Regions from separate parts of the Rhizobium sp. BG4 genome, predicted to be linked through region 1. Evidence: predicted binding sites of a transcription regulator. Region 1 holds the regulator's gene; the other holds the start of a gene.
The links. The regulator PhoB, encoded in region 1, activates phosphate uptake and scavenging genes when phosphate is short. The targets are predictions, from matches to a motif close to TGTCATNNANCTGTCAT.

Region 2: the regulator PhoB is predicted to act here: its motif matches at 2,308-2,324, upstream of F2982_RS18790 (UDP-2,3-diacylglucosamine diphosphatase).

What each region holds. Positions count from the first base shown of each region.
Region 1 is NZ_CP044125.1:1,327,354-1,331,523, forward strand. Features, by position in the region: gene F2982_RS06960 (GcrA family cell cycle regulator) at 194-727, shown strand; gene phoB (phosphate regulon transcriptional regulator PhoB) at 812-1,495, opposite strand; gene phoU (phosphate signaling complex protein PhoU) at 1,529-2,242, opposite strand; gene pstB (phosphate ABC transporter ATP-binding protein PstB) at 2,287-3,102, opposite strand; gene pstA (phosphate ABC transporter permease PstA) at 3,118-4,170, opposite strand, start outside.
Region 2 is NZ_CP044125.1:3,754,939-3,759,108, reverse strand. Features, by position in the region: gene dgcA (N-acetyl-D-Glu racemase DgcA) at 1-116, shown strand, start outside; gene F2982_RS18795 (MFS transporter) at 68-1,288, opposite strand; gene F2982_RS18790 (UDP-2,3-diacylglucosamine diphosphatase) at 1,439-2,242, opposite strand; gene F2982_RS18785 (NADP-dependent malic enzyme) at 2,456-4,170, shown strand, end outside.

The sequences.
Region 1 (4,170 bases):
AAATTCGATTCATCCGGATTCCCGCGACTCTTGTCACGGAGTCAGCCTCACACTAGGTTAAAACTCAATTACTAGACTGCATGCGGCGGAACTAGTCACCAAAATTAGTCAAGCGTTTCTTGTGTCGGATTCATCCGGGGCAAACGGTGAAGGATTCTGCCTTCACAACGCTTAAACGGCGGAGACACAGGGCATGAACTGGACAGACGAGCGGGTCGAGAAACTCAAGAAACTGTGGTCCGAAGGGTTGAGCGCGAGCCAGATCGCGGCGCAACTTGGAGGCGTGAGCCGGAATGCCGTTATCGGCAAGGTTCACCGTCTGGCACTGCCGGGCCGTGCCAAGGCCGGCGGCAATGCGACGGCGGCACGAGCTCCGAAGCGCACGACTTCGGCACCGCGCGCTCCGAACTATGCATCGCGCATGACGACCCGCACCGTTGCCCGCCCGCAGGGCGCAACGATGCTGAAGGAAGAGATCGAAATCGACGTCATGGAGGAGATGGAATATCGTCCGGCTTCCAACGTTGTCGTGCCGATCTCGCGCCGTCTCGGCCTGACGGAACTGACCGAGCGTACCTGCAAGTGGCCGGTCGGCGATCCGCTGAAGGACGATTTCCATTTCTGCGGCTGCGAAAGCCCGGATTCTTCGCCCTACTGCACCTATCACCAGCGCCTGGCTTACCAGCCGGTCAATGATCGCCGCAGGGCCGCAGCCCGGGCAAACTGAGCCGGGTAAAGACAAACGAAAAACGGGCCTTTCGGCCCGTTTTTTTGTATCTGCTTGTCAGGAGGCCGTAGCCTCCTTGATCACTCAGGCTTCCATGGAATAACCGGCACCGCGGACGGTGCGGATGACATCCTGCATGTTCGAGAAGTTGAGCGCCTTGCGCAGGCGGCCGACATGGACGTCGACGGTACGCTCGTCGACATAGATGTCGTGACCCCAGACGCCGTCGAGCAGTTGCGAGCGCGAGAAGACGCGGCCCGGCGACGACATCAGAAACTCCAGGAGGCGGAACTCGGTCGGTCCGAGACGGACTTCGCGGGTCTTGCGGTGAACGCGGTGCGTTTCGCGGTCGAGTTCGATATCGCCGCACTTCAGCACGGTCGAGAGAACTTCCGGCTTGGCGCGGCGCAGCATCGCCTTGACGCGGGCAACGAGCTCGGGCGTCGAGAACGGCTTGACGACATAGTCGTCGGCGCCGGTCGACAGGCCGCGGACGCGCTCACTCTCTTCACCGCGCGCCGTCAGCATGATGATCGGCAAGCGCTCGGTTTCCGGGCGCATGCGCAGCCGGCGGCAGAGCTCGATGCCTGATACGCCAGGCAGCATCCAATCGAGGATAAGAAGGTCCGGCGTGCGCTCCTGAAGGCGGATTTCCGCCTCGTCGCCGCGCAGGATGGTATCGACTTCGAAACCTTCGGCTTCGAGATTGTAGCGAAGAAGCACGCTCAGTGCTTCTTCGTCTTCAACGACTGCAACTCTCGGGATCATTCTATTCTGTCTCCTGAGGCCCGGTCCGGATGATTATTCCGTTACCGCGCCGACGGTGTTGGCGGTGTCGTCCTTCGGACGCTCGCCTTCCGGCTGAGCGCCGGTCGCCATGTAGTAGATGGTTTCAGCAATGTTCGTGGCGTGGTCGCCGATGCGCTCGATGTTCTTGGCGCAGAAGAGCAGATGCGTGCAGCTGGTGATGTTGCGCGGATCTTCCATCATGTAGGTCAGGAGCTCGCGGAACAGCGACGTGTACATCGCGTCGATTTCCTCGTCGCGCTCGCGGATCGACTTCGCCTTGTCGGCAGCGCGCGTCGTGTAGACGTCGAGCACCTCCTTCAGCTGGACGAGCGCGAGCTCGGAGAGATGCTCCAGGCCACGGGCGAGCTTGCGCGGAACGCCGGTGCTCTGCACGGCGATGACGCGCTTTGCGGTGTTCTTGCCGAGGTCGCCGACGCGCTCGAGGTCTGCGGCGATGCGGATCGAACCCATGATCTCGCGCAGGTCCGACGCCATCGGCTGGCGGCGGGCGATGGTGACGATCGCCTTGTCGTTGATCTCGCGCTCGGCGTGATCGAGGATCACGTCGTCGGAGATGACCTTCTGCGCCAGCGCCGCGTCGCCGTTGACGAGGGCGCGGACAGCGTCGGAAACCATCTGCTCGGCCAGGCCGCCCATTTCGGAAATGCGGCGCGAGAGGAACTTCAGGTCTTCGTCATACGCAGAAAAAATATGTGTCGATGCCATGGGGAAAGTCCTTGAGTGTCTATCGGGGGTCGTGACGCCAAAGATCAGCCGAAGCGGCCCATGATATAATCCTGGGTGCGCGGATCGTCCGGATTGGTGAACATCTTGTCGGTGTCGTTCTCCTCGACGAGGTTGCCGAGGTGGAACATGGCCGTGCGCTGCGAAACGCGGGCGGCCTGCTGCATGGAGTGCGTGACGATGACGATCGTGTAGGCTTCGCGCAGCTCGTGGATCAGTTCCTCGACCTTTGCGGTGGCGATCGGGTCGAGTGCCGAGCACGGCTCGTCCATCAGGATGACTTCTGGCGAGACTGCAACAGCGCGGGCGATGCAGAGGCGCTGCTGCTGACCACCGGAGAGGCCGGTGCCGGATTCATGAACGCGGTCCTTGACCTCGTTCCAGAGGCCGGCGCGCTGCAGGCTGGTCTCGACGATCTGGTCCATGTCGGCCTTGGTCTTGGCGAGACCATGGATGCGCGGGCCGTAAGCGACGTTCTCATAGATCGACTTTGGGAACGGGTTCGGCTTCTGGAACACCATGCCGACGCGGGCGCGCAGTTCGACCACGTCGATATCCGGATCGTAGATATCGTCGCCATCGAGCGTGATCTTGCCGGTGACGCGGCAATTGTCGATCGTGTCGTTCATGCGGTTCAGGCTGCGCAGGAAGGTGGACTTGCCGCAGCCGGACGGGCCGATGAGCGCCGTAACGGTGTTTTCGCGGATGTTCAGCTTGACGTCGAAGAGGGCGCGCTTTTCGCCGTAATAGACGGAAACGTCCTGGCCGATCATCTTGTAGGGAATGCTGTTCATCTTCTGGTCCAGAGCCTTTTCAACTGCTGCTTCTGTCAACATGTTCATTGGGTTTTACTCCGTTTACCAGCGGCGCTCAAAGCGACGGCGCAAGAGGATGGCTCCTAGGTTCATGACGATCAGGAACAGGAGAAGGACGATGATGGCACCCGACGTACGTTCGACGAAGGCGCGTTCGGCTTCGTTGGCCCACATGTAGACCTGGACGGGGAGCGCCGTGGACGGGTCGAGAGGCGTGGCCGGTGCATTGGCGACGAAGGCGACCATGCCGATCAGCAAGAGCGGCGCGGTTTCGCCGAGCGCGTGCGCCAGGCCGATGATGGTGCCGGTCAGGATGCCCGGCATGGCGAGCGGCAGCACATGGTGGAACACCATCTGCATCTTCGAGGCGCCGAGACCGAGAGCGGCCGCGCGGATCGACGGCGGGACGGCGCGAAGAGCCGCACGCGTCGCGATGATGATCGTCGGCAGCGTCATCAGCGTGAGCACCAGACCGCCGACCAGCGAGGCCGAGCGCGGCATGCCCATGAAGTTGATGAACACTGAGAGACCGAGCAGACCGTAGACGATCGAGGGAACCGCAGCCAGGTTGTTGATGTTGACCTCGATGAGATCCGTCAGCCGGTTCTTCGGTGCGAATTCCTCGAGATAGATCGAGGCGGCGACACCGATCGGCAGCGACAGCACAAGAACGATCGCCATCAGATAGAGCGAGCCGATGAGGGCAACGCCGAGGCCGGCGGCTTCAGGACGGCTGGAATTGCCGTTGACGAAGAGGCCCGTGTTGAACTGCTTGAAGAGAGCGCCGCTCGACTTCAGTTCGTTCATCCAGCCAACCTGCTTGTCGTTGACCTTGCGGTTCTTCTCATCGACGCTCAGATCGATCTGGCCCTTGTTGGCGCTGTCGACATTGGCGTCGGCCAGAACCGTGACGTTGATCGTCTTGCCGATGATCGACGGGTCGGCGACGACCATGTCGCGCAGCTGGATCGGAGCGCCCTTGGAGAGCATCGCCGAGGCATCGCGCACGTCGGGACGGCTCGATGCGTTGATGTTGAGCTGCTTGACGATGGCGTCACGCAGCAGGGCGCCGTAATTGGCGGCGATCAGGACGGA
Region 2 (4,170 bases), 1.6 Mb from region 1:
AGGATGCCGAATTCGTCGATCTCGACGGCCCGCTCCTGCTCGCCAGAGACCGGGAACCCGGCCTGCGTTACGAAGCTTCCCTTGTCTTCCCGCCGGAAAGAGAGCTCTGGGGCTGAAGGTAATAGGCAACGAAGACCAGCGTCATACCGATCGCGGCCACCAGCGCCATCACGTAGTAGCTGGCAAGGCCGAGCCAGGCATAGAGATAGCCTGATGCCAGCGTCATCAGGCCCATGAACATGCCGTTATAGAAGAAATAGGCGCCCTGCGCCGAGGATTCCTGCGTTGCTTGCACCGAGGCAACGATCCGCCGCTGCACGCCGGTATGGACGAAGGCATAGGTGCAGGAATGGAAACACTGCAGGAAGAAGAAGCCTGCGAAACTCCAATGCATAGGAAACAGCACCCAGCGGCAGATGCACATGGCGCAGCCGATGCGGATCAGCGTCCAGGCATTGAAGCGGCGGTTCAGGTGCTTGGAGATGAAGAACACCATCACCTCGGAGGCAACGCCGGCACTCCAGAGAATGCCGACCTGCGTCCCCGAAAAGCCGAGCTGGTGCCAGTAGATCGAGGCGAAGGCATAGAGCAGCGCGTGGCTGGACTGCTGGATCGCCACGCCCCAGAGCAGCACGAGAAGATGCGGCTGGCGGAGCGAACTCCCCGTCGCCTGCTGCAGATCGACGGGCACGTTGCGCCGCCGCGTCGGGCCGATGCGCGGACAATAGATCGCCATCGCCATCGTCGTCCCAAAGCCGAAGATCATCACAGGCAGCACCATGTTGCCGCCCCAGACACCGATCATCTCGCCGCCGATCATCGTCGAGACGATGAAGGCGATCGAGCCCCATACGCGCATAGACCCATAATCCAGTCCCCAGCGCCGGACACCGGAGATGACGATCGATTCGACGATCGGCACATAGGGCGCGAAGGTGGCGCCCTGGATGCTGTAGACGATCAGGACCGGCCAGAATGTCGTCGTCCAGTAGAGCGCAATCGCCGTCAGCAGCGACAGCCCGCCCGACCACAGGAGAACGTCGGCGCGCTCCTCCATCCGGTCGGCGTACATGGCAACGATGGGCGCCACGAGCACGCGCACCACCATCGGCACGGCAAGGATGACGCCGATCTCGTGATCGGTGAATTTGTGAACCGCAAGCCAGACGGGGAAGAACGGAAGAGCCACACCGTTGACGATCAGCGGGGCGCAGTAAGATAGGGCGCTGAGCAGCCGGAAACGCGGCGGAGCCCCCTCATCGACAGAGGCATTCTGGGCGGGAATCATGGTGGACCTGCAGGAAACTGTGCGTTGCCTAACACATCAACCTAGGGGCGACTATGGCGAGAAATAGCCCATTTGAAACGTTTTAAAAAATAAATAGGGCCGTTGCCCGGAGGCAACGGCTAAAGGTCTTGCAATATGGCGGGTTGAAAATCAGGCAGCCTGCGGAGCGCGCTCGGGCTGGTGCGTCAGCTTCAGCGTGACGGGCTCGGTGCTGGCAATGGCATTCCAGGTGATCAGCTCGAAAGTACCGTCTTCATGCTCGGCAATCGCCGTGCAGCTCTCGACCCAGTCGCCGGTATTGATGTAGCGCACGCCGTCCATCTCTTCGATGACGGCATGGTGGATGTGGCCGCAGATGACGCCATCGGCGCCGCACTTGCGGGCCTCGTCGGCGACGACACGCTGGAACTCGCCGATGAAATTGACGGCGTGCTTGACCTGCAGCTTCGCCCAGGCCGAGAACGACCAGTAGGGCATGCCCATGCGGCGGCGGATGGCGGCCAGCACGATGTTGATGCGGATCGCCATGTCGTAGGCCCAATCGCCGAGATAGGCGAGCAGGCGGGCATTACGCACGACGACGTCGAATTCGTCGCCATGCAGCACCAGATATTTCTTGCTGTCGGCGCCTTCATGCATGATCCGCTCGGCGACTTCGATGCCGCCGAAATGCATGCCGGGGAAGTCGCGCAGGAACTCGTCATGATTGCCGGGGATATAGACCACACGCGTGCCCTTGCGCGCCTGGCGCAGCAGCTTCTGGACCACGTCGTTGCAGACCTGCGGCCAGTACCAGCTGCGCTTGAGCCGCCAGCCATCAACGATATCGCCGACGAGCACGATCGTATCGGCCTCGTGGTAACGCAGAAAATCGATCAGAAAATCGGCCTTGGCAGCCTTCGAACCAAGATGCACATCGGAAATGAAGAGCGTACGGAAGTGGCGCGTATCCATATTATCCTTCACAGGCTTCCTGCCCATGCCCCATCGTTCATCTGGCCTTCCAAAACCAGACTCGTGTTTCAGGAAGATGACAGCGCGGTTGTTTGACGCATGGCGCGGGCATAAGAGTTTTCCGCTTTTGAGCTCAAATTCTCACTGTCCAGCCACGCCGATTGTTGTATGGAGAAGTCTTCAAACGACATGACTGCGGCATTGGAGAAGGCAATGGATAATCAGGACAAATCCAAGACGGAGAAGAACCTGACAGGCGGAACTCTCGACGAACAGGCGCTGTTCTTCCACCGCTATCCCCGCCCCGGCAAGCTCGAAATCCAGGCAACCAAGCCGCTCGGCAACCAGCGCGACCTGGCGCTCGCCTATTCGCCGGGCGTCGCCGCCCCCTGCCTGGCAATCCGCGATGATCCGGAAACCGCTGCCGACTATACGTCGCGCGCCAATCTGGTCGCCGTCATTTCCAACGGCACCGCCGTCCTTGGCCTCGGCAATATCGGCCCGCTCGCGTCCAAGCCGGTCATGGAAGGCAAGGCCGTCCTCTTCAAGAAATTCGCCAATATCGACGTCTTCGATATCGAGGTCGATGCCTCGACCGTCGAGCAGATGGTCTCGACCGTCGCCTCGCTGGAGCCGACCTTCGGCGGCATCAACCTCGAAGACATCAAGGCGCCTGAATGTTTCGAGATCGAGCAGCAGCTGCGCGCGAAGATGCGCATCCCTGTCTTTCATGACGACCAGCACGGCACCGCGATCATCGTCGCCGCCGCGATCCTGAACGGCCTGGAACTGGCCGGCAAGTCGATCAGCAACGTCAAGATCGTCACGTCGGGCGCCGGTGCCGCCGCCCTTGCCTGTCTCAACCTCCTGGTCGAACTCGGCGCCAAGCGCGAGAACATCTGGGTCCACGACATCGAAGGCCTCGTCTATCAGGACCGCAATGTCCTGATGGACCAGTGGAAGGCCGTCTATGCGCAGAAGAGCGACACCCGCACGCTCGCCGAAAATATCGGCGGCGCCGATGTCTTCCTGGGCCTCTCCGCCGCCGGCGTCCTGAAGCCGGAACTGCTGGAGCAGATGGCAGAAAAGCCGCTGATCATGGCGCTCGCCAACCCGACACCGGAGATCATGCCGGAACTCGCCCGCGCCGCCCGCCCGGACGCGATGATCTGCACCGGACGTTCGGACTTCCCGAACCAGGTCAACAACGTTCTCTGCTTCCCCTTCATCTTCCGCGGCGCGCTGGATTGCGGCGCCGAGGAGATCAACGAAGCCATGAAGATGGCAGCCGTGCGCGCCATCGCCGGTCTCGCCCGCGAAGAGCCGTCGGATGTCGCCGCCCGCGCCTATTCCGGCGAGACGCCGGTCTTCGGGCCGAACTACCTGATCCCGTCGCCCTTCGATCCGCGCCTTATCCTGCGCATTGCGCCCGCCGTCGCCAAGGCTGCGGCCGAAAGCGGCGTCGCGCGCCGTCCGATCACCGATTTCGACGCCTATCTCGACCAGCTGAACCGCTTCGTCTTCCGCTCCGGCTTCGTCATGAAGCCGATCTTCACCGCCGCCAAGGCTGCCGAGAAAAAGCGGGTCATCTTCTCGGAAGGTGAAGACGAGCGCGTGCTGCGCGCCGCCCAGGTGCTGATCGAAGAAGGCATTGCCGAACCGATCCTGATCGGCCGTCCGCAGGTCATCGAGACCCGTCTGCAGCGCTACGGTCTGCGTATCCGTCCGCTCGCCGATTTCGCCGTCATCAACCCGGAAGACGATCCGCGCTTCCGCGAATATGTCGATCTCTATCTGTCGCTGGTCGGCCGCCGCGGCGTCATTCCGGAAGCGGCGCGCACCATCGTGCGTACCAACACCACCGTCATCGGTGCGCTGGCGCTTCGCCGCGGCGAGGCCGATGCGCTGATCTGCGGTCTTGAGGGACG